DNA from 3 places in the Buttiauxella sp. S19-1 genome. Region 2 is predicted to be linked to each of the others. Evidence: predicted binding sites of a transcription regulator. Region 2 holds the regulator's gene; each other region holds the start of a gene.
What was found. Region 2 encodes sigma-54, which starts transcription at its own class of promoters, with help from an activator protein. Its sites were predicted from a motif close to GTTGGCACANNTTTCGCTNT; they were not measured.
Positions count from the first base shown of each region.

Region 1 (10,850 bases), on a different contig from region 2:
CATCGAGCGTGTAGTGAATAAGTTCTGGCGACTGGAACAAATTCCACGGGGTCAGCAGTACTGAGCCTACTGCCGCAATCATGCCACCGGTACGGAAGCTGATTTTCTGTGGTGAGCAGTTAGAGAAATCGAAAGCCGGTGACACGAAATTCGCCACGATATTAATACCAATGGTGGCGGTGATCATGGTCAGCAAACCAATTGCCATTGCGAGGCTGTTACCAACGTGGCTGACGGTTTCGATAGGGTCGGTAATCATTTTGCCGAACAGCGATTGTGTCCCGGAGACAATGATCACGGTAACAATAGAGAACAGTAAGAAGTTAAATGGTAGCCCCCAACGGTTACCACGGCGGATCTCTTTCATACTCTTGCCGTAACGCGAGAAGTCACCGAAGTTCAGCAGTGGGCCGGAGAAGTACGAAACCACCAGAGCGATTGCAGTCAACATCTGCCACGCTTGCTCACCAGAAGTCAGTTGTTTGCTGGCAAGCGTAAATGAAATGCCATCAAAGCCTGTCTGATACAAAATCCAGCCAGCCAAAGCCATCATCACGATGTAAACCGCAGGCCCGGCGATATCAATAAAGCGCTTAATCGCGTTCATACCGTGCCAGAACACCATCGCCTGCAGCACCCACATAATGCCGAAACAAATCCAGCCGAGATGTGAAAGCCCGAGGAAGTGCCCGGTGGTCATGGGTGCCAGTGATGGCCAGAATTTCAGCATAACCAGCATCAGGGCGTTGGCTGCCAGCCAGGTTTGTATGCCGTACCAGGCGAAGGCGATTAACCCACGAATTACCGCCGGAATATTGGCTCCGAACACGCCAAATGCCTGACGGCAAATCACTGCGTAAGGTACACCAGCCATTTGGCTTGGTTTGGCCACCAGGTTCGCACAAAGCTGAACGATGCAAATCCCGACTAACAGGCAAAGCAAAACTTGCCAGCTCGCCAGCCCCAAGGTGAAGAAGCTGGCGGCGACCACGTAGCCGCCCATACTGTGGACATCGGACATCCAGAAAGAAAAAATATTGTACCAGGACCATGTCTGGTTGCGCGTCGGCGCCAAATCTTCATTGCATAAACGTGGGCTATAACCGGCGTTATCGTTCATGGCTGTCGTGTTGTGTTTAATACCTGGCATGATATCTGCTCCCTAATAAAAACAGATGCTGACGGATTGTCTGAAACCTTTGTTGCAGGAACCAGGCCAGGTTTGATTTTTTAGCAGCAAGACGCAAACCGCGGACTACGAAAGCAGAAAATGAAGAGCATCCAGGAATGACGCGCCTTTTCATGGTGCAGATGTTTAATTTTTTGCCCAGAAGTGGTGCTAATCACTGGGCTAACGGAACCAAAAGGAGTGAACGTGAAGAAACATTTGATTCAGGTGGTCAATCCCAACACCAATGTGGCGATGACCCACACTATCGCCGAAGCGGCTCGCAGCGTAGCCGCAAACACCAGCGAGATTATTGCTGTCTGCTCCTCACAGGGTGTGGAATCTATAGAAGGACATTTTGATGAAACGATTGCTGCTATCGGAGTTCTTGAGCAAATCAAACGCGGTAAAGAGCAGGGAGTCAGCGGCCATGTGATTGCCTGTTTTGGTGACCCCGGTTTGCTGGCCGCGCGTGAACTGGCAACTGGGCCGGTAATAGGTATTGCCGAAGCTGCGATGCATACCGCCACAATGGTTGCCACGCGCTTTTCTATTGTCACCACTTTGCCGCGAACGGTGATTATTGCCCGTCATTTACTTCGGCAGTATGGGTTTGAGCATCATTGTGCCGCGCTGCACGCCATCGATTTGCCGGTTCTGGCATTAGAAGATGGCACGGGTCTTGCTCAGATGAAGGTACGCGAGCGTTGTATCCAGGCCATAAAAGAAGATAACAGCGGGGCGATTGTGCTTGGCTGCGGGGGGATGGCAAATCTTGCCCGTGAGCTAACGGCCGAATTGGGTGTTCCTGTTATTGATGGCGTCACCGCTGCGGTGAAAATGGTGGAATCCCTCATCGCACTTGGACTTGGAACCAGCAAACACGGTGATCTCGCGTATCCGAATAAAAAGCCGTTATCAGGCTGTTTTGACATGCTGAGTTGATGTTCTGGCTCGGCTCATAAGGAACCGAACCATGAATGAAGTAGCGAAAAATAAGCGCTATCACTTTACCGAGAACTACCCGCGTGACATGAAAGGTTATGCGGGTAAACCACCTCATGCGCAATGGCCGAATAACGCCCGAGTCGCCGTGCAGTTTGTGCTGAATTTTGAAGAAGGCGGTGAGAACCATGTTCTGCATGGCGATGCCGGATCTGAACAATTCCTCTCCGATATTATCGGTGCCGCCAGCTTCCCCGACCGCCATATGTCGATGGATTCACTGTACGAATATGGTTCCCGCGCGGGTTTCTGGCGTATCCACAATGAGTTTCAAAAACGCGGCCTGACGATGAGTATTTTCGGCGTCGCAATGGCGCTGGCGCGAAATCCTGAAATCGTCGCCGCGATTAAAGCGGCGGATTACGACGTGGTGAGCCACGGCTGGCGCTGGATCCACTATCAAAATCTCGATGAAGCGACTGAACGCCAGCATATGCACCAGGCGATCGAAATCCTGGAGGATTTGTTCGGCAGCAAACCGCAGGGTTGGTATACCGGCCGCGATAGCCCGAACACGCGCAGGCTGGTGGCGGAAAACGGCAGCTTCCTTTACGACAGCGATTATTACGGCGACGACTTGCCATTCTGGAGTGAAGTGACCTGTAGCGACGGTTCCATCAAGCCGCATCTGGTGGTGCCATATACCCTGGATGCCAATGATATGCGCTTTGCCACCGCGCAAGGTTTTAATACCGCCGAGCAGTTTTATACCTATCTGAAAGACAGCTTTGATGTGTTGTACGAGGAAGGGGAAACCGCGCCGAAAATGATGTCTATCGGCATGCACTGCCGTTTACTGGGGCGTCCGGGGCGATTCAGGGCGTTACAACGTTTTCTGGATTATCTGCAGCAGCATGATGATGTGTGGATTTGCCGCCGTCAGGATATTGCCGAGCATTGGGTGAAGACGCATCCGTTTAAAGGCTGATTTGAGTGGCTGCGGGTAACACGAGTTTACCCGCCCACAGCTTAGCTCATGATACTGACGTGTGCGGCGACTATCCGCCAGCCATAGGGGAACTTGACCCAGGTCTGCATCTGGCGGCCAATTTTGTCACTGCCTTCGCGAGTAAATTCAGTGCTGGCCACCGCCATGTCATCACCGTAAGTTGTGATGGTGGTATTTTGCAACAGCCGCTCTAACCCCTGAGTAGAGCGGGTATTCCTGAACGCTCTGATCTCGTCGATTCCATACAGATTTTCACTGGCACCGTAGCGAACGGTGCGGGGATCGGACCAAAATAATTCATCTAATACGGCGACATCGTTGCTAATTAACGCCTGTTCGTAGCGGTAAAACGCAGCGCTTACCTCATTGACGATGGCAGGACGATCAATATTGTCACGCATCATAGTATTTACCTTACCTGGTGGGTTTTCCCATCAGCATACCCTTTATTTCAAGCTGATGGGCGGCTCTCAGGCAGATATCTTCTCGCCAGGGCGCGGCAATGAGTTGCACACCAATTGGGCTGCCATGGGCAGTGGCTAATGGCACCGTCACAACCGGCAGGCCGAGGAAGGAAATGGGTTGTGTCAGCATTCCCATACTGGATTTGACTGGAAGGTCTGCCCCGTTGATCCGCATTGTTTGCTGGCCTATCAGCGTGGCGCAGCAAGGTGTCGCGGGTGCGATGAGCAGATCGTATTGCTTGAAAAGCGGCAGTGTTTTATCACGGAACCATGCCCGAAACCTTTGTGCCTGTGTGTACCAGGCTGATGGCGTCATGGCGCCAGCCAAAAGGCGCTCGCGGGAATTCAGCTCAAACTGTTCAGCGTGCTTGCGCAATGCGGGCAAGTAATGATTTCCCCCTTCGGCAGCCGAGAGCAAAAATGCCGCCGAGCGTGCTAATTCAACTTCCGGCAATGAAATAGACTCGAGCGCCGCAAGAGAGTGAGCGACCTGAGCCACCGCCGCTTTGGCGTCGGCGTCACACCAGTCATCAAAAAAACCGCCCAGAACCGCGCAACGCAAACTTCCAGCCGGTTGCAGTTTTTCACTGGTCAGATCGATGCTGCGTATGGACTGAAAGTGATCGCTTGGATCCGCGCCCTGAAGGGCATCGTACACGCGAGCCAGATCGTCGACGTTACGCGCCAGCGGGCCAATATGATCGAGGCTGGCAACAAAAGGTTGGCTGCCGCTGCGTGAAAGCCGCCCAAATGTCGGTTTTAGCCCGAGCACACCACACAGCGAAGCTGGCACGCGAATCGATCCGTTAGTATCGGTACCCAACGTAAAGTTCACCATGCCAGCCGCGACGGCAGCCGCAGAACCGCCGGATGATCCTCCGGCAATTCGTGCCAGATCATGTGGGTTGCGGGTCGCGCCGTAATAGCTATTTTCGGTGGTGAAACCGTAGGCGTAGGCATCCATATTCAGTGCGCCTGAAAGCATGGCTCCGGCAGTAGTCAGCTGTTTGATGGCAAATGCATCGCTATTTGCCGGGGGTTGCGAGCTAAACAGTTCTGCGCCAGCCAGCGTCGTCACCCCTTTAATATCAAACAGATTTTTTACCGCATAAGGCACACCCGCTAATGGCGGCAGTGTTTCACCACGTGCGCACTGTTGATCAATGGCTTCGGCTTCTTGTAGCAGACGCTGCGCGGTCACTTCAGTAAAAGCATTAATCTCGGGATTAGCCTGTGTGATTTTTTCCAGTGTAAGCCTGGCCAATTCGTGAGCTGAAAACTCGCCGCTGGCTAATCCTTGCTGAATATCGCGAATGGAAAGTTCGCTCATAATTTATAGACTCCGGAGACTTCCTGGCGTTGCGGTAGCGGAAAATCCATTAACGGTTCTGCCAGGGTCTCCATGCGAGCCAGTTGTATTTCAAGTTCTTTACGGCGTGCTTCATCGAGTGGAACGTTGAGAAGTTGTTCCATGACTTTGATGTACGCGGGCCAGTCGATAGAATTTAATGTCATTTTTACCTCCTTAAAATCCTGCCGCGCTGCCGTTGCTGCGCGGGTCGTAAGCCCCTTCAAGCATGCCATTGGTATGGCGCACAATTGCACCCGCATGGCCGACGGCTTCACTAAAATCTGGCAGAGACTCAACCTCATGCCCTAACTGGCGCAGGGTGTCGAAAGTCTCTTGGCTAAATCTGGCTTCTAATTTCAGGCTGTCTGAGGCTTGCCCCCAGGTTCTGCCCAGTAACCAGCGCGGGGCGCTAACGGCTTCCTGTAACGGCATACCCTGAATCACATGGCGGGTAAAAATGGCTGCCTGGGTTTGCGGTTGCCCGTCGCCGCCCATCGAGCCATACACCATCGTCCGTCCATCAGCCAGGCGGGCCGCTGCCGGATTCAGGGTGTGAAACGGCTGTTTACCGGGCGCAAGACTTAACAGACTATCGGGGTTGAGGCTGAAAGCTGCGCCACGGTTTTGCCAAAGCACACCGCTTTTTGGCAGAACCACGCCGCTTCCGAACTCGTGATAAATGCTTTGAATAAACGAAACGGCCAGGCCGCTGCTATCAATCACGCCCATCCAGACTGTGTCGCCAGGGCCTTTTCCGGTTCCCCAGTTTGCGGCTTTACCGTCATCAATTTCTGCGGCCAGCGCCGCAAGTGGCGCGGGATCTAACAGGCTTTGGATTGATGTCGTGATATGACGAGGATCGGTGATGTATTTGTCGCGCAGGGCGAAGGCTTTTTTAGTGGCCTCGACGATACGGTGAACCGTTTGGGTTTCGTTGGCTTGCGCCATCTCTAAATGGTCGGTGATCCCCAGAATCGCCAGTGAAACCAGGCCCTGAGTTGGCGGCGTCATATTATAAATCTCACCCTGCTGGTGGTGCAGATGCAGCGGAATACGGCGTTTTGCACGCTGGGCGGCGAGGTCCTGTAAGTTAATCGGCATCCCTAAATCAGCGAGTTCTTCGGCAAGCAGTGTGGCTAATGGCCCGCGATAAAAGCTATCAAGCCCTTCAACGGTCAGGCGTGTCAGCGTTTCGGCCAGCCGTGGTTGAGTAAACCGGCTGCCCGCGCGTGGGATTTCGCCTCGTTCCAGAAAGGTTTCGGCAAAACCGGTGATGTTAACCAGTTCGTCATATTTACTGTGTGTGGCGAGCGCCTGAGATTGGGTCACCGGAATACCATCTGCCGCATAGCGGATGGCGTCAGCCAATAAACGCGAGAGAGGTAATTGCCCGCCACCGAGTTGCCCGGCAATTTTTAGCGCTTCGTCCCAACCACTTAGCGTGCCAGGTACGGTTAATGCCGCTTTTGGGCCACGATGTGGGATTGCGTTTTCACCGGCGTAAAACTCCAGTGAGGCAAGCGAACCTGCTGCACCGCTGGCATCAATGGCAATCGGTTCGCCTTCTGGCGGCACGATCAACCAAAAGCCATCCCCGCCAATACCATTCATATGCGGATAAACTACGGCGATAGTTGCCGCCGCCGCGACCATCGCTTCGATGGCGTCCCCCCCGTGGCGTAGCACGGATAATGCGGATTCACTGGCCAAATGGTGCGGAGTCACCGCCATGCCGGAAGGTGCCATATTGCTTTGCATCATCGTGTTATCTCTCAGAATGGAAGACGGGGTTATCTTTAAGCAAAAGATGTTCCAGGTTGACGCGGTTGATTTCACTGTGCCAGGCTCGAGTGAAACAAAAGTTACAGAGGTCATAATGAAACAATTAGATGAGCGTTTAAGAGCGACATATGAGCAGCTTTCTCCGCAAGAACAACGTGTTGCCACATTTATTTTCGATCATTTTGACGACCTGATTAGCTACAACAGCGCGGAACTTGCTCGCCTTTCTGGCGTATCAAAAGCCACGGTTAGCCGTTTATTTAAGCGTTTGGGCTATGACCGTTACAAAGATATGCGTGAAGAGTTACGTACCTTGCGCCAGAGCGGAATGCCGCTGACAGAAAACCGTGATGCAGTGCAGGGAAACACCTTATTAGCACGACATTATAAGCAAGAAATGGCCAACCTGACGCAGTGGGTTAGCCTGCTGGATACGCAGCAATTTGCCGATGTCGTGAGTGCGATTAATACCTCAAAACGTATCTTCATCATTGGCTTAAGGAATTCATGGCCAGTGGCGACGCATTTGCGCCAACAGTTATTGCAGACTCGCAACGATGTCTGGTTACTGCCGCAACCGGGCCAGACGCTGGCAGAAGAAGTGGTGGATATCAGTGAGCAGGATTGCGTTATTGCTATCGCGTTTCGCAGAAGGCCGAGAATTATCAAGCCATTGCTGGCAAACCTGCATAAGCGCCAGATACCGTTGCTGGTAATGAGCGAAGCGCAAGGCTCAGGTCTTACGCCATTCTGCCGCTGGCACTTTGCAGCACCGCTTGATAGCGTTTCAGCTTTTGATAGCTATAGCAGCGCGATGAGCCTGGTGAACTTGTTGTCTAATGCGGTACTCCACGAGGCGCTAACCACCGGTCGCCAGCGTATTCATCATATTGCTGAGTTGTATTCCGAACTGGATGAGCTGGAACAACGGTAATGCACTTTAGTGGTGCATTTGCACGCATCATGGGAACCATTCTGGTTCAGAGATGAAGAGTCAGTGAACGGGTTTTTGTAGGGTGGATAAGCGGCAGAGTCATCCACCATTTTCGCCGCTTTTGTCGGATGACGCTGCTGCTTATCCGACCTACGAAGAGGTATGTCATCTGTCTCTTTTCTTCTTTTGTCTTTCACAAAAATTGGTGGCACATTAGTTGCAGAATATTTCAATAAAGAATCTTTTGTTTCACGCAGAATAAAAGGAAATGCCATGTTCGATATTCAGCACTTCACACAAATTAATCCACCTCATCGTTTATTGATGGGGCCGGGACCCATTAATGCCGATCCGCGTGTATTACGCGCCATGGCGAGCCAGTTAATTGGGCAATATGACCCGGTCATGACCGGCTATATGAATGAAGTGATGGTGCTGTATCGCGAGCTTTTCCGTACCCAAAACCGCTGGACGATGCTGGTAGACGGCACTTCCCGTTCCGGCATTGAAGCAATTCTACTTTCGGCTATTCGGCCTGGTGACAAAGTGCTGGTGCCGGTGTTTGGGCGTTTTGGTCATCTGCTATGTGAAATTGCCCGCCGCTGCCGCGCTGAAGTTCACACCATTGAAGTGCCGTGGGGCGAAGTGTTTACGCCTGACCAAATCGAAGATGCTATCAAAAGTGTTAAACCCCGTTTACTGCTGACCGTTCAGGGCGACACTTCTACGACTATGTTGCAGCCATTGGCTGAACTGGGCGAAATCTGCCGCCGCCACGGCGTGTTGTTCTATACCGATGCGACCGCTTCGTTTGGCGGTAACGCGCTGGAAACCGACGCATGGGGATTAGATGCCGTTTCGGCGGGGCTGCAAAAATGCCTTGGCGGCCCATCTGGTAGTTCTCCCATCACTCTCAGCCCGCAAATGGAACAAGTGATTCGCCGCCGTAAATGTATCGAAGAAGGGATCCGCACCTCTGCGCATCAGGATGGCGATGACGAAATGATCTACTCGAATTATTTCGATCTTGGCATGGTGATGGATTACTGGGGACCGGAACGTCTCAACCACCATACTGAAGCCACCAGCATGCTGTTCGCCGCACGTGAATGCGCGCGCATTATTCTCGAAGAAGGTCTGGATGTGGGCATCGCTCGCCACGAGTTGCACGGACGTGCGCTGGTGGCCGGGATTCAGGGCATGGGTCTGGAAACTTTCGGCGATCTGCAACATAAAATGAATAACGTACTGGGCGTGGTGATCCCATCTGTCGTCCACGGCGAAGAAGTGCGCAAAATGCTGCTGGATGATTTCCATATCGAAATCGGCACCTCATTTGGCCCGCTACAAGGCAAAATATGGCGCATTGGCACCATGGGTTATAACGCGCGTAAAGATTGCGTGCTGCAAACGCTGACCGCGCTTGAAGCCGTCTTGAATCGCCTCGGTTTTAAAACGACGCAAGGGGCTGCAATGCAGGCGGCGTGGGATGTCTATTCTCAGGAAAATCGCTGATGGTAAAACTTGCGATGAATGCCGCACAGGCAAGTCTGGCCGCGAAACGCGTCATGCAGCGAGCAGATGAGCTGGCGCAAATTAGCGAAACCCCGGGCCAGTTAACGCGTGTCTACCTTTCAACCGAACATTTACGTGCCAACCATTTGGTCGCCAGTTGGATGGAACAGGTCGGAATGACCACCTGGCAGGATGCGGTAGGGAATATTTGCGGGCGCTACGAAGGTGCAAGAGAAGGTGCTCAGGCGATTTTGCTAGGGTCACATCTGGATACCGTGCGCAATGCCGGGCGTTTCGATGGCATGTTAGGGGTGTTAAGCGCACTGGAAGTTGTCGCCTTCTTGTATCAGCACGATCTCCAGCTTGAGCAGGCGATTGAAATCGTCGGCTTTGCTGATGAAGAAGGGACGCGTTTTGGTATCACGTTGTTGGGGAGCCGTGGGATTACCGGAACATGGCCGGATAATTGGCTAGCCTGTGAAGATGCAGCGGGAATCAGTGTTGCTCAGGCGTTAGTGAATGCAGGTATTGATCCGTCGCGGATTCACAGTGCGGCACGCCGCCCGGAAGAATTCAGCGCTTATCTTGAGTTACACATTGAGCAGGGGCCGGTGCTGGAGCGTGAAAACCTGGCACTTGGCGTGGTAACAGCCATCAACGGCGCTCGTCGTTTAAAGTGCCGCTTCACGGGTGAAGCAGGGCATGCAGGCACGGTGCCAATGGTGATTCGTAAAGATGCGCTTGCGGCGGCGGTGGCCTGGATGACCTTCGTTGAAAGTGCAGCGCGCGCTTATGCCCCAGACATTGTCGCCACTATCGGGTCGCTACAATGTTTACCCGGTGCGGCGAATGTCATCCCCGGTGAAGTTCAACTCACTCTGGATATCCGCAGCCCGCGAGATTCTGACCTCGAAGCGTTGCTGGAAAATCTCTTAAACGAGGCCGATAAAATCGCCGCCTCGCGTGAAGTTGCGTTCAGTGCTGAAACCTATTATTCGATTCCGGCGACGCCATGTGATGTTCATTTACAGCAGCAGCTAAGTTCCGCAATTACTACGGTGCAAGGCCGCAGTTTGTCGCTACCAAGTGGGGCAGGGCATGATGCCATTGCGGTTGCTGAATGCTGGCCTTCAGGCATGTTGTTTGTGCGTTGTGACCGCGGGATCAGCCACCATCCGGCTGAGTCGGTGATGGAAGCGGATGTGATGCAGGCAGTGCAGGCTTATACGCAAACGGTGATCGCGCTGGCTGCGAAAAATGCTTTGGCAGAATTTAACGAAGCGCCAGAGCATGAAGCGCTTAGCCTTATCACGCCATGCGTTGCGATACCCGCGTGGGCTGAGCATTTAGTGGCTGCGCGGCCATTTTCAGCCATCGACGTGTTGCAGCATTATGCTGCGCAATTGACCGAGGATTGGGGAACGACTGAGCTGAATCAGGCGCTGAGCGCCCATCCACGGATTGGCGAAAAGGCGCAAGGCAACAGCAAAGAAGCGGCGCTTTCAAAAAATGAACAATCCGTTGTTGATGGACAAAACAGCGCGTTAATTGTGGCTCTGGCGCAGGGAAATTCCGAATACGAAGCGCGGTTTGGGCGCGTGTTTTTGATTCGCGCCAAGGGGCGCTGCGGTGAAGAAATTCTGGGTGAACTCTACCGCCGCCTGAAAAACTCCGCCGTGGAA
Region 1 covers NZ_JAHWLU010000004.1:9,930-20,779, forward strand. The annotation lists gene MES37_RS01805 (NCS1 family nucleobase:cation symporter-1) at 1-1,150, opposite strand, end outside; gene hpxA (allantoin racemase) at 1,376-2,113, shown strand; gene puuE (allantoinase PuuE) at 2,145-3,101, shown strand; gene hpxZ (oxalurate catabolism protein HpxZ) at 3,143-3,526, opposite strand; gene MES37_RS01825 (AtzE family amidohydrolase) at 3,537-4,916, opposite strand; gene hpxX (oxalurate catabolism protein HpxX) at 4,913-5,101, opposite strand; gene MES37_RS01835 (gamma-glutamyltransferase family protein) at 5,112-6,698, opposite strand; gene MES37_RS01840 (MurR/RpiR family transcriptional regulator) at 6,814-7,653, shown strand; gene MES37_RS01845 (pyridoxal-phosphate-dependent aminotransferase family protein) at 7,927-9,168, shown strand; partial or broken gene hpxK (allantoate amidohydrolase) at 9,168-10,421, shown strand; gene uraD (2-oxo-4-hydroxy-4-carboxy-5-ureidoimidazoline decarboxylase) at 10,404-10,850, shown strand, end outside.
Region 1: the regulator sigma-54 is predicted to act here: its motif matches at 6,735-6,754, upstream of MES37_RS01835 (gamma-glutamyltransferase family protein).

Region 2 (10,850 bases):
TGCGCTTCGAAGTTCAGGATTCCGGCATTGGCATTCCTCAAGACGAACAGGACAAAATCTTCGCCATGTATTATCAGGTGAAAGACAGTCATGGCGGCAAACCGGCTACCGGTACGGGAATTGGCCTGGCGGTATCGCGCCGTCTGGCGAAGAGTATGGGTGGCGATATTACCGTTAGCAGCAAGCCCGGTGAAGGTTCGTTGTTTACCCTGACCGTGCAGGCACCGCGTGTTGCGGATGAAGTTGAAGATACCCTTGAAGATGATGAAATGCCGCTGCCGGCATTGCACGTCTTATTGGTTGAAGATATTGAACTCAACGTGATTGTTGCGCGTTCCGTGCTTGAGAAGCTCGGCAATAGCGTCGATGTCGCGATGACCGGTAAAGAAGCGCTAGAAAAATTCACCCCAGGGGAATATGACCTGGTGCTGTTGGACATCCAGTTACCTGATATGACGGGGCTGGATATTTCCCGGCAACTGACCACGCATTATGCGCGTGAAGATTTACCACCGCTGGTGGCATTGACTGCTAACGTATTGAAAGATAAAAAAGAGTACCTGGATGCTGGCATGGATGATGTGCTGAGCAAACCCCTCTCTGTTCCGGCGTTAATGGCGATGATCCAAAAATTCTGGGACAACCAACAGTCAGAGTCTAAGAAGGAGTCTCAAGTGCCTCAAGTTAATAGTGAAAAGCAGCAAGCATTGCTCGATATTCCAATGCTTGAGCAGTATATGGACCTCGTCGGACCAAAACTGATTACTGATGGGCTGGCGATGTTTGAAAAAATGATGCCGGGCTATCTGAGTGTACTGGACTCCAATATGACTGCTCGCGACCAGAAAGGGGTCGTGGAAGAAGGTCATAAGATTAAAGGAGCCGCAGGGTCTGTTGGGCTACGTCACTTGCAGCAAGTTGCTCAGCAAATTCAATCGCCGGACTTACCTGCATGGTCAGAAAACGTCGGTGAGTGGATTGAAGAGTTGAAACAAGAATGGCAACACGATGTTGATGTTCTGAAAGCCTGGGTGGCAAATGCTCCCAAAAAATGACCCCGGATAAACCGGGGTGCGCGAATTCTGCGCCAACACCAGGGAAAAGTCAGGTTGCGCCGTTGAGTTATAAGTCTTTATCCAAATGGCGCAGCCGATAATCTTGTGTGCTGCTCAGGCATTAAGATAGCAAATCTTAAATAGTTTGTTACATGAAACAGTAAAATGTGTGAAGCATAGCGATCAAATCATCATAACTGATGATGAAATTTGCATGATGAAAAGGAATGGCTGAATGAAGAAGATTGGTGTGGTGCTCAGTGGGTGTGGGGTCTACGACGGAAGTGAGATTCAGGAAGCTGTGATTACCCTGCTGGCTATCGCTCGGTCAGGTGCTGAAGCGGTATGTTTTGCACCCGATAAACCTCAAGCAGATGTTATTAATCACCTGACTAATAATAAGTCTATTGAGCATCGTAATGTGCTGGCTGAAGCGGCGCGAATTACTCGTGGTGCGGTAGCGCCATTAGCGCAGGCCGATGCCAGTCAACTGGATGCGCTTATTGTGCCTGGCGGTTTTGGCGCGGCGAAAAACTTGTGTAATTTTGCAAGCCATGGGAGCGACTGCCAGATTGATAGCGATCTACGCCGTCTGGCTCGTGATTGCCATGCCCAGGGTAAACCACTCGGCTTTATTTGTATTGCCCCAGTGATGTTACCAAAAATTCTTGATGTGCCGGTGCGTTTGACTATCGGTACAGATATCGACACGGCAGAAGTCGTTGAAGAAATGGGGGCCGAACATGTTCCGTGCCCGGTTGACGATATTGTGGTTGATGAAGAACACAAAGTGGTGACCACGCCTGCTTATATGCTGGCGACCCGTATCGATGAAGCCGCAATGGGTATCGAAAAGCTGGTGGCCCGCGTCGTGGATATGACTGCATGAAGAAAGGGCGTATCGCGCTCTTGAGCTTTTTCAAGCGCTGGCTGTTGCGTGGTCTACTGGCACTGGCGGGAATTTGGCTGGTTGGGATAATCCTGTTTAGTTTTATGCCGGTGCCGTTTTCAGCAGTGATGGTCGAGCGGCAGTTTAGTGCCTGGTTCAGCGGTGATTTTAGTTATGTTGCGCACTCGGATTGGGTGAGCATGGACGAGATCTCGCCGTGGATGGGGCTGGCGGTGATTGCGGCAGAAGACCAGAAATTCCCTGATCACTGGGGGTTTGATGTAACGGCAATTGAAAAAGCTATTGCACATAATGAGCGAAATGAAAATCGCGTTCGTGGTGCATCCACACTCTCTCAGCAAACGGCGAAAAACCTATTCCTGTGGGATGGTCGTAGTTATCTGCGCAAAGGCCTGGAAGCGGGATTGACCCTTGGCATGGAAGTAGTCTGGACTAAACGCCGCATCCTGGCGGTTTACCTGAATATCGCGGAGTTTGGTGATGGGGTTTTTGGTGTGGAAGCCGCCTCGCAGCGCTATTTCCATAAACCTGCCAGCCGCCTTACGGCATCAGAAGCAGCACTTCTCGCAGCCGTTCTCCCTAATCCCATTCGCTTTAAAGCGAATGCACCTTCCGCTTATGTACACCAGCGTCAGCAATGGATTTTGCGCCAGATGCGCCAGCTAGGTGGCGAATCGTTTATGGCGCAGCATGAGTTGAAGTGAGCTAATTAGTCTTCGTCAAAACCGGCATTGAATAGCGCGATAACGGCGTTCAATGCCTGTTCTTCTTCGGGGCCAGTGACTTCAATTTCAATGTGACCCCCTTTAGCAGAATCCAGCATCAGCAATGCAATGACGCTATTGGCTTCAGCTTCCGTGCCAGCCTCGTTGCGCAGCATCACTTCGGCGTCAAAGCTTTGTACCAGTTCGAACAGCTTCATCGCTGGGCGTGCGTGCATGCCCAGTTTGTTGGTTATCTCAACGGTCTGTTTTACGGTCATGTTTTACGTTTTTCCAGCGTGCGGTGACGGGATTGCACGTTCTTGCCGCGTGAACGGAAATAATCTGCCAACTGTTCAGCGATATAAACTGAACGGTGTTTACCGCCGGTACAGCCAATCGCCACAGTTAGATAGCTGCGGTTATTGGTTTCCAGCATAGGTAACCATAGCTCAAGATAGCTACGCGTCTGGTAGATAAAATTGTGGACTTCGGTATGACGGTCGAGGAACGCAGCAACAGGTCTGTCCAGACCGGTCATCGGGCGCAGCTTCGGGTCCCAGTGCGGGTTTGGCAGGAAGCGCACATCGAACACGTAATCCGCATCAATCGGAATACCATGTTTAAAGCCAAAGGACTCGAACACCATTGTCAGCTCACGTTCACGTTTACCAAGCAAACGGGTACGCAGCATTTCCGCGAGCTCATGCACCGACATCTCAGAGGTGTCGATGATCAGATCGGCTCTGGATTTCAATGGCTCCAGCAAGTCACTTTCTTCATCTATCGCACTTTCCAGCGAGAGATTTTTACTGGAAAGCGGGTGCAAGCGGCGCGTGTCACTATAACGACGAATCAGCGTGTTGCGATCGGCATCAAGGAATAACAATTGTGGTGAGAATGAGTCAGGCAGATTGGTCATTGCCTGTTCAAAGATCTCCGGATTTTCCGGCATGTTACGCACGTCGATGCTGACTGCCGCAGAAATTTGGCGTTCTGCGAGGGTTTTAGCAAGATCAGGTAATAGCACCACTGGTAGGTTATCTACACAGTAGAATCCCATATCTTCTAGTGCACGCAAGGCTACAGACTTCCCTGAACCAGAGCGGCCGCTGACAATCATCAGCACCATGTTTTCACTCCCCCAACTTTTCTTGCTGCGGCATACCCGTGACCGCAGCCAGATTATTCACTTTCACTACCTTGTTCTGTTTCGGTAATGATCTGATAAAGCTCTTCATCGCTCTGTGCAGAACGCAGGCGGCGGCAAATCGTTTTGTCAGCCAGACGTTTTGCTACCAGAGACAAAGTATGTAAGTGCGTTTTTGTTTGATCCGCAGGAACAAGCAGCGCAAACATCAGGTCAACCGGTTGGTTATCGATGGCGTCAAAAGCGATAGGGGTTTCCAGTTTAATAAACACCCCAACGGCACGAGTCGTATCTTCTTCCAGTTTCCCATGGGGAATGGCGATGCCATTTCCGATACCGGTACTGCCCATGCGTTCGCGCGTCAATACAGCCTCAAATACCACTTGTGGTGGCAGGCCGAGCTGTTTTGCTGCCAGTTCACTGATGATTTCCAGTGCACGCTTTTTACTCTGGCAATGTACGTTGGTACGGGTACATTCCTTGTTCAGGACTTGACTAAGTTGTAGAGCAGAATCGTTGTTCATCATAAGTTCACCTAAGCACCCTGTTATGCTAACGGCCCGCTACTCCACGCAACGAGCCGTCTTTACCCTTCATACTTCAAGTTGCATATGCGTTGGCTTCCTCGCTCACCCCAGTCACTTACCAGAGTAAGCTCATGGGGATTCACTGTGTAGCCGCCTTTCTGCAACTCGAATTATTTTGGGTAACTGCTTAAACAGTTGCCCGGATTATCAGTGTTGTTTTAGTTTATCTTTATGTTTGGTTAACTGGCGAGCCAGTTTATCAATCAGACCGTCAATCGCCGCATACATATCCTGCCCTTCCGCGCTGGCATGAATTTCACCACCATTTACATGAAGCGTTGAATCGGCAATATGCGTGACTTTTTCCACTTTTAACACAATATAGACTTGGTTAATTCTATCGAAGTACTGCTCCAGTTTGGCAAACTTCGTACTCACAAATTCGCGCAGTGCGTCAGTGATTTCGACGTTATGTCCTGTAATGTTGAGCTGCATAGTGTCTTCCTTATCGGTTAAGTCAAACCAACTGTTTACGCTGATTTGACGGTGGTATGGATAAAGACTCTCGGTACTTCGCAACAGTGCGGCGTGCCACCATGATCCCCTGATCCGATAGCATAGTCGTTAACTTGCTATCACTCAGTGGTTTCGCAGGGTTTTCCGCAGCAATTAATTTCTTCACCAATGCACGAATTGCCGTCGAGGAGGCTTCACCTCCACCTTCGGTATTAACGTGGCTTGAGAAGAAATACTTCAATTCAAAAATGCCGCGTGGGCTATGTAAATATTTTTGCGTGGTCACTCGGGAAATGGTCGATTCATGCATTTCTACGACCTGAGCGATATCAGCAAGCACCATCGGTTTCATGTGCTCTTCGCCGTGTTCAAAAAAGCCTTGTTGCTGTTCAACGATACAGCGACTGACGCGCAGCAGCGTGTCGTTCCGGCTTTCCAGGCTCTTAATCAGCCACTTTGCTTCTTGCAGATTACTGCGAATAAATTGCGAGTCGCTGTCATTGCGGGCACTGGTGCCCATTGCAGCGTACTGCTGGTTTATTTTCAGGCGAGGGAGGCTGTCGGCATTGAGTTCTACAGTCCAGTGACCTTGCGTTTTTTTCACCAGAACATCCGGTATGACATATTCCGGTTCACCGGTCTGAATGGATTGCCCTGGGCGTGGGTCAAGAGACTGAATCAGGCACATTGCCTCTTTCAGCACCTCTTCTTTCAGACGGGTGACGCGCATCAGGCTGCGGAAGTCATGGTTAGCGAGCAGATCCAGGTGATCGCTGACAATCAAGCTGGCTTCGGTTAACCATGGCGTTTCGCGAGCGAACTGTGAAAGCTGTATGAGCAGGCAATCGCGTAGATCACGTGCGGCAACACCCACAGGATCGAAGCGTTGAACGCGTTTGAGTACGGCTTCCACTTCGTCGAGGGTGATTTCGTCATCACCCATGCTTTCCAGAATTTCTTCCAGAGAAACTGTGAGATAACCCATTTCGTCAACGGCATCGACAATAGAGGTCGCAATTGCTGTGTCAGTATCTGAAAACGGGGTGAGATCAACCTGCCACATCAGATAATCCTGAAGAGACTGGGTCGTTTCCCCCTGATAAACCGGCAATTCGTCGTCGATATAATCGCTTCCGGTTCCTGATGGAGTGCCTGCGGTGTAGATTTCGTCCCAACTGGTATCCAGCGGTAACTCGTCAGGCATTTCTTTTTGCTCAAGCGCCTCACGGGTATCTAACGCTTCGTTTTCACGTACTTCCTGAGTTTCAACTTCTTCATGCAGATCGGTTTGCTCAAGCAGTGGGTTACTTTCCAGTGCTTGCTGAAGTTCTTGCTGTAGCTCTAACGTCGAAAGTTGCAACAGACGAATTGCCTGCTGTAACTGGGGAGTCATAGCAAGTTGTTGGCTAAGCCGTAATTGCAAACCTTGCTTCATATTCAGAGCGAGCTTCCTCAGGTTATACTCGTCATACTTCGAGCTGCAGGGGTGTTGACTGCACTCCTTCACCCCAGTCACTTACTCAAGTAAGCTCCTGGGATGAACTCCCTTGTCGCCTACCTGCAACTCGAATTATTTTGAGTATAAATATTATAATTTTTACTACCCTATCAGAGTCTGAACTCTTCGCCCAGATACACGCGCTTAACATGCTCGTCTTCCAGGATTTCGGCTGGAGTGCCATGGGCGATTAAATGGCCCTGGCTTACGATGTAGGCACGTTCACAAACAGCCAGCGTTTCGCGTACGTTATGGTCAGTAATCAACACCCCGAGCCCACTGTCGCGCAGATGCTCAATGATTCGCTTGATGTCGATGACGGATATTGGGTCAACACCAGCAAAAGGTTCATCCAGAAGAATAAATTTTGGATTTGCGGCTAATGCTCGGGCAATTTCGACACGACGACGCTCGCCACCAGACAATGACTGCCCGAGGTTATTACGCAAATGTTCGATGTGGAATTCTTCCATCAGCTCATTAGCGCGGTCATCACGCTGCTCAACAGAAAGATCGTCACGGATTTGCAGCACAGCCATTAAGTTATCGAACACACTTAAACGGCGGAAAATAGACGCTTCTTGCGGTAAGTAGCCGATACCTCGACGAGCACGAGCATGAAGTGGCAGAAGGCTGATGTCTTCATCATCAATAATAATGTTGCCGGCGTCACGCGGCACAATGCCAACCACCATGTAAAAGGTGGTGGTTTTCCCGGCACCGTTTGGGCCAAGTAACCCGACAATTTCACCCGACTTAACAGCCAGGCTGACATCTTCAACGACGCGGCGGCCTTTGTAGGCTTTGGCGAGATTTTTTGCAATTAAAGTAGCCATAACGAATTAGTTACTCTTTTTCTGCGCAGGGGCTGGTGCCGGAGCCTGGCCGTCTTTTTTCTGCAGTTGAGAAGGGACCAGAACGGTGGTGACACGTTTACCTTTTTCGCTAAAGGCCTGCATCTTCTGTTCTTTCACCAGATAAGTAATTTTGTCGCCTTTGATATTGCTGTCGACCTGCTCGAGATAAGCATTACCGGTCAGAACTACAAAGTCGTTTTGCAACTCATAGTGCATGGTCGCTGAGTGGCCGCTAACGGGTTTACCGCTATCTTGCATCTGATAGAACGTGGCTGGATTACCATAACCATCAATGACTTCTTTGCCTTCTTCGCCGCCAGGACGAGTCACAACCACTTTGTCGGCGTTAATTTTGATACTGCCTTGTGTCACGATCACATTGCCAGTGAAGGTGACGACGTTGCCCTGCATATCCAGCGACTGTTGGTCAGATTCAATGTGAATCGGCTGATCGGTATCACCGGTCAACGCAAATGCCGAAAAACTAGCGGCTAAAAGCGTACTGGTTAGTACTAAATTACGGCTGAGTTTGTTTATTTTGGATTTCATAGGATGTTCTAACCTTTTCAATCAGCTCGGCATTTTTGCTGCGTAAATTTCCACGCATTTTGAGGCCGGTGGAGTTAAAGCTGGTTCCATACAAGGTTACCTGGTCATCAGAGGCAACATCCTGAGTGACTAAATTAACCTGCGCATTGTCCGTGGTAATTTTGCGTAGCTGAGAATCCGGCGTCAGAGCCGTCAGCACCACATTCCCATACAAATACAGCATCCGATCGTTAGTAAGTTTGGCGCGATCCGCTCGTAAAGACCAGGTTGCCACTTTGTTTTCGTCATACTGCGTCATCACCGGGTTGGTAAACCACGAAATAGCAGTCTCAGAAAAATATTCAACGTGTTCCGAAACCAGCCGATAATTCAGAGCCCCTTCAGGACTGTAGGCGAGCGTCGTGGAATGTTCACTTTGATAGGTTGGCTCGTTGCTGTTTACCGTCGGTGTAGCAACGGGGTCTTTATCGACCAGATTTAAGCCAATCAACACTAATGCCAGCAATGAAAGCAGGATGATAACCCAACGTCTGGTCTTACTCATATAGATAGCCCTTTGGCCTCATCAAGCTTTCCTTGTGCCAGTAACAGAAGATCACAGACTTCGCGGACCGCCCCACGTCCGCCAGCAATACGTGTAACGTAGTCGGCACGAGGAATCAGTAAAGGATGAGCGTCGGAAACCGCCACACTCAAACCCACTTTTGCCATCACTGGCCAGTCGATTAAATCATCACCAACGTAAGCAACATGTTCCGCGGGGATGGCGAGCTTATCTAATAGATCGTGAAAAGCCAAAAGCTTGTCAGATTGCCCTTGATAGAGATGGGTAATCCCGAGTGTTGCGCATCGGTCTTCAAGTAGCTTTGCTTTGCGGCCGGTAATAATCGCGACTTCGATGTCGGAAGTCAGCACGCAGCGAATTCCGTAACCGTCACGCACGTTGAATGCTTTCAGCTCTTCGCCGCTATTACCCATGTAAATCAGGCCATCAGACATGACACCGTCAACATCTAAAATAAGCAGGCGCACGTTTTCTGCCCGCTCCATCACGCGCGTGCTTACCGGGCCATAACAGGTGGCAAGTGACGCTTCATGGTTACTCATTAAGGCTAATCCTTTGTTAAACCACGCCAGCGCGTAGCATGTCATGCATATGTACCACACCGAGAAGTTGGTCGCCATCTGCAACCAATACCGAGGTAATGTGGCGAGATTGCATCAAATTGAGCGCATCCACAGCCAGGAGTGACGGACGGACCCTAATTCCACCGACAGTCATGACATCTGCGATATTCAGAGAGTGGAGGTCAACGCCCATATCAAAGACGCGTCGTAAATCGCCATCGGTGAAGATCCCTTCGATTTTCATCAGGGAGTCACAGATTACGGTCATACCCATATTTTTACGCGTAATTTCCAGTAGAGCATCGCGCAAGGACGCATCTTTACTGACATGAGGGATCTCATCACCGCTGTGCATGATATCGCTGACGCGTAGTAACAGTTTACGACCCAATGCGCCGCCTGGGTGAGAAAGTGCAAAATCTTCTGCAGTAAAGCCGCGAGCTTTAAGCAACGCAACGGCAAGGGCGTCACCCATAACCAGTGTTGCTGTGGTGCTGGAGGTTGGAGCCAGACCAAGAGGGCAGGCTTCTTGCGGGACTTTGACACACAAATGGATATCTGCCGCTTTACCCATAGAACTATCCGGGCGGCTGGTGATGCAAATGAGCGGCACCTGTAAGCGCTTGAGAACGGGAATCAATGCCTGAATTTCGTTTGATTCGCCGGAGTTTGAAATCGCGATAACAATATCCTGGGGGCTCACCATTCCGAGATCGCCGTGGCTTGCTTCACCAGGGTGGACGAAAAATGAAGGTGTGCCGGTGCTGGCAAACGTTGCCGCCATCTTTTTACCGATGTGACCAGACTTACCCATGCCCATTACGACAACTTTACCCTGGCAATAAAACATTTTTTCACAGGCTGCCGAGAAGTCTGTGTTGATGTATTGCTCAAGTTGATCCAGGCCTTCACGTTCGATCTTCAGGACTTCTTTGCCTGCTTGCTGAAAGTCAAAACCCGGTTGTAAATCTATCTGTGACATAATTTCCGTTCCGTTTTACCCAACGACCGGTGATGCAACAAACCACAGCACCACAATCCATACGAAGAAACTACATGTTAACAGAGCGCCTGCTGTCTTGCCGATAGAGCGAGGCTTTCGCCAGCAAAGTACGGCGAAAATGACACTGACGACCAACATCACCCAATAGTCACGTGCAAAGACAAGTGGGTCGATTTCACCTGGTGCGATTAGCGCAGGAATGCCCATTACCAGAACAATATTGAAAATGTTTGAGCCAATAATATTACCAATCGCAATATCATCTTCGCCTTTACGGGCACCCGCGATGGTGGTGGCTAGTTCAGGCAGGCTAGTGCCAACCGAAATAATCGTCAGGCCAATCACTAACTCACTTACGCCAAAATAGTGCGCCAACACACTGGCGTTATCGATAACCATGCGTGTGGCCATCGGCATAATAATTAGGGCAACAGCGAGCCATAAAAATGCGACGGGGCGGTTTCCTTCTCGAGGAAGCTCTGCCAACTGTTCACGGGTCAGTTTGTCGGCACCTTCATTTCCGGCAAGGCGCGTTATTTTAATCGTAAACAGCAGATACGCCACTGATACCGTAATCAAAATAACACCATCAACAACGCTTAGCTGGTTGTCAAAAAGCAGCCAGCCAATAATTGCGCTGACAACTAACATTAGGGGTAACTCGCGCCGTAGAATATCGGAATTCACGGTAAATGGATGCAAAAGAGCCGCTAAGCCAAGAATTAACAAAATATTGGTGATATTTGAGCCTAACGCGGTCCCTACCGCTAAATCCAACTGACCATGCAGGGCTGCAGAACTGGCGACGATGAGCTCTGGTAGTGAAGTGCCAATACTGACCACAGTCAAACCGATTAGCAGTGGTGGAACCCCAAAACTGCGACAAAGTATTGATGCGGCAAACACTAATCGGTCAGCGCCATAGACGACCAAAAGCAAACCAATAATTAACAGAG
Region 2 covers NZ_JAHWLU010000002.1:59,904-70,753, forward strand. The annotation lists gene arcB (aerobic respiration two-component sensor histidine kinase ArcB) at 1-1,055, shown strand, start outside; gene elbB (isoprenoid biosynthesis glyoxalase ElbB) at 1,291-1,944, shown strand; gene mtgA (monofunctional biosynthetic peptidoglycan transglycosylase) at 1,941-2,669, shown strand; gene npr (PTS phosphocarrier protein NPr) at 2,675-2,947, opposite strand; gene rapZ (RNase adapter RapZ) at 2,944-3,798, opposite strand; gene ptsN (PTS IIA-like nitrogen regulatory protein PtsN) at 3,852-4,343, opposite strand; gene hpf (ribosome hibernation promoting factor) at 4,551-4,838, opposite strand; gene rpoN (RNA polymerase factor sigma-54) at 4,861-6,294, opposite strand; gene lptB (LPS export ABC transporter ATP-binding protein) at 6,468-7,193, opposite strand; gene lptA (lipopolysaccharide ABC transporter substrate-binding protein LptA) at 7,200-7,763, opposite strand; gene lptC (LPS export ABC transporter periplasmic protein LptC) at 7,732-8,307, opposite strand; gene kdsC (3-deoxy-manno-octulosonate-8-phosphatase KdsC) at 8,304-8,870, opposite strand; gene kdsD (arabinose-5-phosphate isomerase KdsD) at 8,887-9,873, opposite strand; gene MES37_RS00990 (calcium/sodium antiporter) at 9,889-10,850, opposite strand, start outside.

Region 3 (10,850 bases), on a different contig from region 2:
AAGCATGCCCGCCAGTTAGCGGAATCCGCCTCGCAAAAAGCCAATGAGGGAAGCCAGATTTCGAAGATGGTTATCGACACCATGAAAAACGTGCAAAGCAGCTCGCACCGTATTTCTGAAATCACGACCGTGATTAATAGCATCGCCTTCCAGACTAATATTCTGGCGCTGAATGCGGCGGTTGAAGCGGCGCGAGCTGGGGATCAGGGGAAAGGTTTTGCCGTGGTCGCTGGTGAAGTACGCAACCTGGCACAGCGAAGTGCGCAGTCGGCAAAAGAGATTGAATCGTTAATTCACGAATCCGTTTCTTATGTCGATTCAGGTTTCCGCCTGGTGGAAGGTGCTGGGGTGGCGATGGACAACATCGAAACGTCAGTTATCCAGGTGAGAGACATCATGAGCGAAATTGCCGCAGCCACTGATGAGCAGAGCCGGGGGATTTCGCAGATTGCGCAGGCAATGGCGGAAATGGATACCACCACGCAGCAAAATGCGGCGCTGGTTGAAGAATCTTCGGCTGCCGCCAGCTCACTTGAAGAACAAGCAGTACAACTTGAAAAAGTGGTGTCGATATTTAGGGTTTCAAAAAACCAGGGTGAGACAACAACCGCTCGTCCATCTACTCACAACTTAGTCACTGCAATGCCAACCAGAACAGCTGCGCTCAACAATAGAGATAGCTGGATAGAATTTTAAAGTTTGTTTTTATTGTGCCAACACCAGAGAAATAAAGGGCGGGAAACCGCCCTTTCTGACTAATGACACAACTGGCGTATATGGTGGATGACGCTAACGCTTGTCCACCCTACAAAGTCATAATCGAACCGTAGCTCATACAGCAGCGTCATCCGAAAAAACCGGTTCATCCGCCAATTATTTCTTCTTATTCAACAGCGACTTCAAATCAGCGAACGGGTTGTACGTCGCTTCGCCAACGTCTTTTTGCGCGTCTTCACCGGCAACTACCGTGGTGCCGTATTGGTCGGCTTCGGTGTATTTCGAGTGCTCGTGGTCGTGACAATACAGGCACAATAGCTCCCAGTTACTGCCATCTTCCGGGTTATTAGTGTGGTCATGGTCGATATGGTGAACCGTCAGTTCGCGCAGGTTTGAATAGACAAACTCACGCGAGCAACGCCCGCATACCCACGGGTAAATTTTTAACGCTTTCTCACGGTAGCCACTTTCCAGCCGCGTGTAGTTTTTTGGGATCAGTGCCATGGTTAAGGTTACCTGGTAAATAATGTAGGGTTATAACTAGTTTATATTCCCTCTTTATCAATCCCCAAGCGTTTCATGCGCGAAAGCAAGGTGGTGCGTTTTAGCCCCAGCCGTTGTGCCGCACCGCGCGGGCCAGCAACTACACCGTTGGTCTCTTTTAGCACACGCAAAATTCTCTGCGCCTCATCTTCCCCTTCACGAATTTCTTCGCTCGCCACCAGACGCGCTGGTTTTTCTTCCGGCTGGATGTAATCCATTTCCGGTAAAGAAAGGTGCAGCACATTGCCGCGAGTCAGCAGCACCGCACGTTCAATGACATTTTCCAGTTCACGAACGTTGCCCGGCCAGTCCATACGGCTTAACGTACGTAAAGTTTCAGCCGGAATACTGTCGATATTACGGTTCATACGATGAGCGATTTTAAAGGTGAAAGATTTCACCAATAGCGGAATGTCTTCCGGGCGCTCACGCAGCGGCGGCAGCGTAATGGGGAATACGTTCAGGCGATAATAAAGGTCACTACGGAATTCGCGCTCGACCACCATCTCTTTGAGGTTGCGGTTGGTCGCGGCAATTAAGCGTACGTCCACCTGCTGAACTTTGTTGCTACCCAGCCGCTCAAATTCCTGCTCTTGCAGCACACGCAACAGTTTAGGCTGCAGTTCGAGCGGCATATCACCGACTTCATCAAGGAACATCGAGCTTTTGTCGGCCAGTTCAAAACGCCCGATACGCTGCGTGTTAGCACCAGTAAACGCACCACGTTCATGGCCGAACAGGTCACTTTCCAGTAATCCGGCAGGCATCGCCGCACAGTTAATTTTCACCATGCGGCGGCTGTTACGCTCGCTGAGGTTGTGAATCGCCCGGGCAATCAGCTCTTTACCGGTGCCAGTTTCACCGAGGATTAGCACCGTACTGTCGCTTTTCGCCACCATTTCAACTTGTTTGAGCACGTTGGACATCACGTCGCTGCGGCCAATAATCTCGCCAAAATCACTGGCGACATTATTGATTTGCTCGGTGAGGTAGAGGTTTTCGTCGACGAGATTTTCTTTTAAGCGATTGATTTCCTGGTACGCCAGCGCGTTGTCCACCGCAATGGCAATACGCTCAGCAATCTGGCGCAGCAGTTTAAGGTTTTGCGGGGTAAAGACCCCTGCCTCGCATTGCGCCAGCTTCAGCACACCCAGCATGTTGTTGCCAAAGGTCAGCGGCAGCAGGCACAAAGTCTGGATTTGGTTGCCCCACATTTCAAACAGCATGCGCTCATACGGCGCGAGTTGGTCACCGTGATGCAGATTCAAAAGCAGCATTTCACCGCTTTTGAATACGCGTTCGGAAAGCGTACCCGCCAGTGCCACATCGCTCTGGTCGTGGATAGACGACTGCTCTTTCACGAAATGCGTGGAGTAGACGGTCAGGCGGTCTTTGCGGTTGCCGCGCAAAACGATGCTGATGGAATCTATCGAGAAATAGTGATGAATTTCGTTGGCGATTTCGCTGATCAGTTCATCGAGATCGAGCCTGGAGAGCACGGAATTAGTCACGGCCACCAGGATACGGAAATCGTCACGTTCGCGGCACAGTTGCTCATAATCGTGGCTGGAATCGAGCCGCGACTGGATTTGTTCTGCCACCAGCCCAACCACTTGCGCCAGCGTATGCAGGCGATTAAGTTCTTTGTCGGTCCAGGGGGCGTCGTTATTACGAATAAACTCGCAGCCGCCAAAGATTTTACCTTCAGCCGCCAGAGGCAGCAGGCAATAGCGACTAAATGGCGCATACAGCTCAAGGTTCATCACCTGCGGCCAGGTGTCGTTAAATTCTTCTTCGGTACAAATCAGCGCTTCCGGGCGCGACAGTACACGCCGCACGGGCCCATTAGCCAGCACCATTTCATCTTCGTAATGCAGTTCTTTGCCGTGTATATCCAGGCCATAAAAGGCCACACGCTGATGCAACGGATGGTAAAGCAGAATATTCACTCTGTCCGCCAGTGCGCCCTGCTTTGCCATTTGTGTCAGGCAGTGGGCAAGCGCCGGGAGATCAGGTTGCTGCAACAGGGTGCGCGTTATATCAAATAAACCCTGTTGCCCGAGATCGCTCATCGGTGTGTATGGCATTTTGCTTATCCAATTGGTAGTGCGGAGGCGGTGGATGACGCTGGCGCTTATCCACCCTACGAAATCAAACGCCGGCGATTTGTATTATGAAACCGCTCAAGTGTAGCCAGGACGGCACTCGGCGTTCCTGGCTTAGGTCAACAAATCCGTGGTAGCGGCTCTGAATGTGGCAAATCGAGTGTCCGTTTTACGCCATAAAGACCGGCGACTCGCACGCCTTTGCGCTCGACCACCTCACCAATAATAACGGCATCTTGCCCCAATGGATGTGCTTGTAAAGCCGCGAGAACACTTTCTGCGGCGTCCCTCGCAACCGCAATGACCAGTTTGCCTTCATTAGCAAAATTCAACGCATCAAGGCCAAGTAATTCACACACACCACGTACCGCAGGGTTCAGAGGTAACTGGCTTTCGGTGATTTCCATGCCGCATCCGCTTGAGGCAGCAAACTCATGCAGCACAGCATTTACGCCACCGCGCGTCGCATCACGCAGCGCTTTCACACCCGCAATATTCAACAAGGGCGCGATTAACGGAGTCAACACCGCGCAGTCACTCATCAACGCACCTTCTAAACCCAACGATTCCCGCAAGTTAAGGATAGTCGCTCCGTGGTCGCCCAGTGTTCCGCTAACGATTAACACATCGCCTGCGCTAATGTGTTGTGCGCCCCAGCTCAGCCCGGCAGGAATGGCACCGATGCCCGCAGTGTTAATAAACAGCTTGTCTGCCGCACCGCGCTGCACGACTTTGGTGTCACCAGTTACTACTGCGATACCCGCCGCTTTGGCGGTTGCCGCCATACTGGTGACCACGCGTTCCAGGGTTTCAATCGGCAAACCTTCTTCAAGGATAAACCCGCACGATAACCAGCGCGGGGTCGCGCCGCTGACGGCAACGTCATTCGCGGTTCCGCAAATGGCTAACTTGCCGATATCACCGCCGGGGAAAAACAATGGGTCGATAACGTAGCTGTCGGTCGAAAAGGCTAAGCGGTCACCGCTGGCGGTTAACTCAGCGAGCGGTAATCGCGCCTGGTCTTCTTGTTCTGCCAGCCATGGGTTATCAAACGCCTGCATAAACAAGTCGGCGATCAACTTTTGCATTGCCTGGCCGCCACTGCCATGGGCGAGTTCAATAGTTTTCATGATTTTTTACCTGTGTCGGACGGCTATGTCGGATGACGCTAACGCTTATCCGACCTACATTGGACTCGTTTTTGTAGGTTGGATAAGCGTTAGCGTCATCCAACGAAAAGATTTTATGCTTCGCACTCCTGACCGCGATACTGATACCACGCGGCACATGCGCCTTCGGATGACACCATCAACGCGCCAAAGGCATTTTGCGGGTTGCAGGTTTTGCCAAACATTGGGCACTGGTGCGGCTTGCAACGCCCGGTGAGCACATCACCACAACGGGCGAGCGGGTCGTCGTAAACCTGCTGCGGTGCGGGTTTGAAATGGTCTTCGGCATCAAACTGGCGATAACCTTCTGTCAGTTGCACACCAGAATCACTGATAGTGCCAAGCCCGCGCCATTCGGCATCACCGCGCACAGTAAATACTTCGGCAATCGCCTGCTGCGCAAGGTTATTACCCGCATCCGGCACCACACGTTTGTATTGGTTTTCCACTTTGCTGTGCTGATGGATTTTCTGCTCCACCAGCATCACCACGCCTTGCAGCAAGTCGAGCGGTTCAAAACCGGCAACCACCAGCGGGCGATGATGTTGAGTGGCAATAAAGTCATAGGCTTCTGTGCCTATGACCATGCTGACATGGCCTGGTGCCAGGAAAGCATCAATGCCGTTGTCGGGCTGCTCCAGCAGACTGCGCAGTGTAGGAATCAGCGTTATATGCTGGCAGAAAAAGTAAAAATTGTTGATGCTCTGCGTTTTGGCTTGTTGCAGGGTGATAGCCGTGGTCGGCATGGTGGTTTCAAAACCGAGGCCGAAGAACACCACTTTGCGCTCCGGGTTCTGGCTCGCCATCGCCAGGGCGTCCATTGGCGAATACACCACGCGCACATCTGCACCACGAGCTTTGGCCTGCATCAGTGAGCCATTTTTGCCCGGCACGCGCATAGCGTCGCCAAAGGTACAAAAAATCACTTCGGGATGGCTGGCGATTTCGATACATGCGTCAATACGGCCCATCGGTAACACGCAAACCGGGCAACCCGGCCCGTGGATAAACTCAATGTTTTCCGGCAGCAGTTGATCGAGGCCAAACTTAAAGATGGCGTGAGTATGCCCACCGCACACTTCCATAATGCGCAGCGGGCGTTGTGCTGTGTAGGCCAGCTTAGGCGCACGCTCACGCAGTACGTCTATCAACTGCATGACTTTTTCTGGCGCGCGGTATTCATCAACAAAATGCATCATCCGCGTTCTTCCCCAAACAACAGGCCGCCGACATCGGGTTCCACTTCAAACATGTTTTGCAGCGCATCGAGCGTGTCACGAGCTTCGGCTTCATCAATAATCGCCATCGCAAAACCGACATGCACCAGCACCCACTGGCCGATTTGGGCGTCGCCCACCAGCATCAGATTGACATCACGCTTGATGCCGCAGACGTCGACTTTGGCGCTGCCATCCGGCAAGCGTTCGACGATTTGACCCGGAATGCCTATGCACATCGCTGTGTCTCCAGCCAGTTCAGCCATTCGTCCATACCTTCACCACTCGTTGCAGAAACCAGCAGGATTTCAATATTCGGGTTCACCTGGCGAGCGTAGTCGAGGCACTTCTCAACATCGAACTGCAAATATGGCAACAGGTCGATTTTGTTGAGTAGCATTAATGAAGAGGCGGCAAACATATGCGGGTATTTCAGCGGTTTGTCTTCGCCTTCGGTCACCGAAAGCACCGCCACTTTATGGCGTTCGCCCAAATCAAAACTCGCCGGACACACCAGGTTGCCGACGTTTTCGATAAACAGAATGCCGTTGCGCTCAAGCGGCAGGCGTTGCATGGCGTCGCGGATCATCTGCGCATCAAGGTGGCAGCCTTTACCGGTGTTCACCTGAATCGCTGGCGTGCCGGTGGCGCGAATGCGTTCGGCATCGTTTACGGTTTGCTGGTCGCCTTCAATCACCGCGCAAGGTACACGGCCAATCAGGCGTTTCAGACTTTCCGTCAACAGTGTTGTTTTACCGGAGCCGGGGCTGGAAACCAGGTTCAGCACCAGTTGCTGCTGTTTCGCGAACTGTTCGCGGTTATAGATGGCGAGCTGGTTATTTTTATCCAGCACGTTGAGTTCGATTTCCAGCATCCGGCGTTGAGTCATGCCTGGCGCGTGAGTGCCTGCGGCACCATGGCCATAATGCAGGTCGCCTTGTTCATCGGCGGTGGGGGCAAATTTAACTCCAGTGATTGGCGTTAAAGCCCGTGCGGCTGGCGCGAAAGGTGCGCTACGGAATCCAGAATGCGGGTTGCGCTCGTCGCCTTCTATATACAGGTTGCCTTCAGCGCAACCACAAGTACTACACATGATTCGTCTCCTCTACTTCCAGACGCTTAATCTGCACGCCATCATCGGCAACGATGCGTAAATTGCTGCCCTCGCACAACGGACAACGCCGGACTAGCTGGGTTAACAAGGTGATGTGCTGCTGGCAGTCATAGCACCAGCATTCCGCTTCTTGCTGATGGATATGAAGCTGGCAACCTTCAGCGAGGGTGTCGCGGCACACCAGTTCGAAACAGAACTCCAGCGCGCTTTGTTCAACGCAGGAGAAAGCACCCACTTCCAGCCAGACGGCGGTGACACGTGTCGCGCCGTGTTGGCGGGCTTGAGCTTCGATGAGTTCCAGTGCGCGTTGGCAGAGAGTGATTTCGTGCATGTTGCCTCCGGGGTATCTGGGGGGAGGTAATGCAAGGATGATGCCAGGGTTTATATCCATTTCTCTGACAGACCGAATTTATTCCGTTCACTGAAAGTTTACCGATCCCTGAACTTACCGAAACGGTGAACGTCAAAAGCCGAACCGGTTTTGACCTTGAGTCCCGGTATAAATTGCCCCAGCGTTACCCATAAGTCAGGGCTGAGCTGCCGGGAGCAGCGAAAGAGAGCGATCGCCGGGAGCGAGTCGCGAACGACCCTGAACGTTGGGGATAAGCTGGGGTTTACCGCGCAGCGGCAATTTAATCACCGGGCGCCGGGGTTGCCAGGGGGCTGGCGTGAGCCACCTGGCACGTTCACCGTTCGCAGATATATGAAGGACCTGAGATCTCCCGGGTGAACGGAACACCACCTTACTCAGCATAAACAATGCTGACATTCCCCCGTCAAACATGTCGAAATGACATGTCAATCCTGTGGTTACTCACTCGCAATTAATACAAAAATCAATAATTTCAAAAAGATACAATGTTGGCACGAAACGTGCTCTGTAGACGCAACAGCAAAAACAGAGTGATTTAATAATGAACATTTGGGAACTGAGCGAAAAAGCCGAATACATTGCCGACAAGCACCAACGCTTGCTCACGCAGTGGCAACATTACTGCAATAGCTTGATTCAGGGCATCACCCTTTCTAAGGCCAAACTGCATCACGCCGTGGGATGCAACCCTGATGATTCACTGCGCTTCTTCTTATTTGACCATTTCGTCATTCACGTCCGCCTGGCAGAAGGCTTCAACAGCCACACCATCGAGTACTACGTCGAGAAGCGTAACGGCGAAGACAGAGTGTTGATTGCTAAAGCAATCCTTGATGACGAAGGCCGTATCGATAGCACCATCAGCAACCGTAGTCGCGACGATGTGCTCGAGCATTACCTCGAAAAAATCCATCCGGTATACGAAAGCTTGTACAGCGCAGTTCACAGCGACACGCCTGTGTCGATGGGCCAACTGCAACAAAGCTCTCAGGCTTGATAGTCATACGGGGTGTCGAAAACTGTCGAAACGGCAGCCGTCGGCACTATTTCGTCAAAAATGATGAAAATGATGAAAATGATGAATCGCTTTATAATCGCCGACTCCAAACTCTGCATGGGTTGCCATACCTGCGAGGCGGCTTGCTCTGAAACGCACCGCCTGCACGGCCTGCAATCCATGCCACGCCTGAAAGTGATGCGTGACGCGAATGATTCCGCGCCGCAAATGTGCCATCACTGTGAAGATGCGCCTTGTGCTGGCGTCTGTCCGGTAAATGCCATTAAACGCGTTGATGGCGCAGTACAGCTTAATGAAAGCCTGTGCGTCAGTTGCAAACTGTGCGCTATCGCCTGCCCATTCGGTTCTATCGAATTTTCCGGTAGCCGCCCCATTCATATCCCGGCTAATGCCAACAGCCCGAAAGCGCCTCCTGCACCGCCAGCCCCTGCGCGTGTCAGCACGCTTATCGACTGGGTGCCGGGCATCCGCGCTATCGCCGTGAAATGCGACTTGTGCAGTTTCGACGAAGATGGCCCGGCGTGCGTACGCACCTGCCCAACTAAAGCGCTGCGCGTGGTTGATAACAACGACATTGCCAAATCAAGCAAACGCAAACGTGAATTGACCCTGAGCACCACGCTTGGCGATCTCACCCTGTTTACCCAGCCTGAGGTAAAAAAATGAGTGCATTTATCCTGATTCATTGGGCACTAATGGGATTTGTGCTAAGCGCAGTGCTGGCAGGAATCACGGCATTTAATAAACCGCTGAGCGGTTTTATCGCCGGGATTGGCGGAGCTATCAGTTCGGTGCTGGTGCTGATTGCCGGTTTCGATGCCTTAACCGGCTTTAGCGGTATGGCACAAGTCTGGCAACTGCATTTACAGCTCAACGCCTTTAACGGCATCTGGCTGGTGACGTTGGGTCTGCCAGGTCTGTTTATCTCGCTGTTTAATATCGACTGGCATCGCCATCAGGCAGTCAAAGCCAATGGCTTGCTGGTGAACCTGGTGATGGCGGCGGCGGTTGCGGCACTGGTGGCTGATAACCTCGGCATGTTAGTGGTGCTGGCAGAAATCGTCGCACTCAGCGGCTACTTCCTGACGGGCTGCCAGAAATCCGGGCAGCTGTGGTTTGCGCTGGGCCGCCTCGGCACCGTGCTACTGGCCATCGCTTGTTGGATGCTGTGGAAACAGTACGGCACGCTGAGCTACGCCGAACTGCATTTGTTGACCAATGGCGCGCCAATCAGCTCCGTCGTCTGGTTGCTGGGTCTGGTTGGTTTTGGCCTACTGGCAGGCATTATCCCGCTGCACGGCTGGGTGCCTCAGGCACACGCCAATGCGTCTGCTCCTGCTGCGGCGCTGTTTTCTGCAGTGGTGCTGAAAATTGGTTTGTTCGGCATTATGAGTTTCTCACTGATCAGCAACGTGATTCCGCTGTGGTGGGGCATTCTGGTGGTGATTCTGGGGATGATTACAGCGTTTATCGGCGGCCTGTACGCGCTGATGGAACACAATATCAACCGCCTGCTGGCTTACCACTCGCTGGAAAACATCGGCATTATTCTGCTCGGCCTCGGCGTTGGCCTGATGGGTCTGGCGCTGAACGAATCCACGCTGGTTGCGCTGGGCATGATTGGTGGCTTGTATCACCTGTTCAACCATAGCGTATTCAAAACTACCTTGTTCCTCGGCGCAGGCGCAGTCTGGTTCCGTACCGGTCATCGCGATATCGAAAAGCTGGGTGGGATTGGCAAGCGTATGCCGCTGATTTCTATCGCCATGCTGATCGGCCTGATGGCGATGGCTGCTCTGCCTCCGCTTAACGGCTTTGCGGGCGAATGGGTGATTTACCAGTCGTTCTTCCACCTCGGCACCTTGCCGCTGTTTATCGCTCGCTTCTTAGGCCCGTTGCTGGCTGTAGGCCTGGCGATTACTGGCGCGCTGGCAGTGATGTGTATGGCGAAAGTTTATGGCGTTACCTTCCTGGGCGCACCGCGCACACCCGAAGCTGAAAACGCCACATCTGCACCGTTCTTGATGAACCTGAGTGTGGCTGCACTTGCCGCCTGTTGTGTGATTGCCGGTGTTGCTGCGCCATGGCTGATTCCGCTGTTGCAGAACGCTATTCCGCTACCGCTGCAAACCGCAAATACCACCGTTTCACAACCGATGATCACCCTGTTGCTGATTGCCAGCCCGCTGCTGCCATTGATTTTGATGGTGATTTTCCGTGGCGACCGCCTGCCAAACCGCTCACGCGGCACGGCCTGGGTCTGCGGTTACGACCACGAACAAGCGATGGTGATTACCGCGGGAGGTTTTGCTCAGCCAGTGAAAGCGGCATTCGCGCCACTGCTGAAACTTCGCAAAACCCTGAACCCGGTGAAATGGGTGCCTGGCTGGCAGTGCGATTGCTTAGCCGGTACGTTCCGTCGCCTGGCGATGATTGAGCTGGCGGTGTTGCTGGTTGCGGTTTGCGCTTAAGGAGCCTGAGATGAAGTTCATTTTATTACCCATGATTCAGGCGCTGGTGTTGTTTGCTATCGCGCCGCTGTTGTCTGGTATTACCCGCGTAACCCGCGCCCGCATGCACAACCGCCGCGGACC
Region 3 covers NZ_JAHWLU010000065.1:5,023-15,872, reverse strand. The annotation lists gene MES37_RS14825 (methyl-accepting chemotaxis protein) at 1-696, shown strand, start outside; gene yajD (HNH nuclease YajD) at 874-1,221, opposite strand; gene flhA (formate hydrogenlyase transcriptional activator FlhA) at 1,263-3,347, opposite strand; gene hypE (hydrogenase expression/formation protein HypE) at 3,485-4,495, opposite strand; gene hypD (hydrogenase formation protein HypD) at 4,609-5,730, opposite strand; gene MES37_RS14800 (HypC/HybG/HupF family hydrogenase formation chaperone) at 5,730-5,990, opposite strand; gene hypB (hydrogenase nickel incorporation protein HypB) at 5,981-6,844, opposite strand; gene hypA (hydrogenase maturation nickel metallochaperone HypA) at 6,837-7,196, opposite strand; gene hycA (formate hydrogenlyase regulator HycA) at 7,780-8,235, shown strand; gene MES37_RS14780 (4Fe-4S dicluster domain-containing protein) at 8,317-8,922, shown strand; gene hycC (formate hydrogenlyase subunit 3) at 8,919-10,727, shown strand; gene MES37_RS14770 (respiratory chain complex I subunit 1 family protein) at 10,738-10,850, shown strand, end outside.
Region 3: the regulator sigma-54 is predicted to act here: its motif matches at 7,726-7,745, upstream of hycA (formate hydrogenlyase regulator HycA).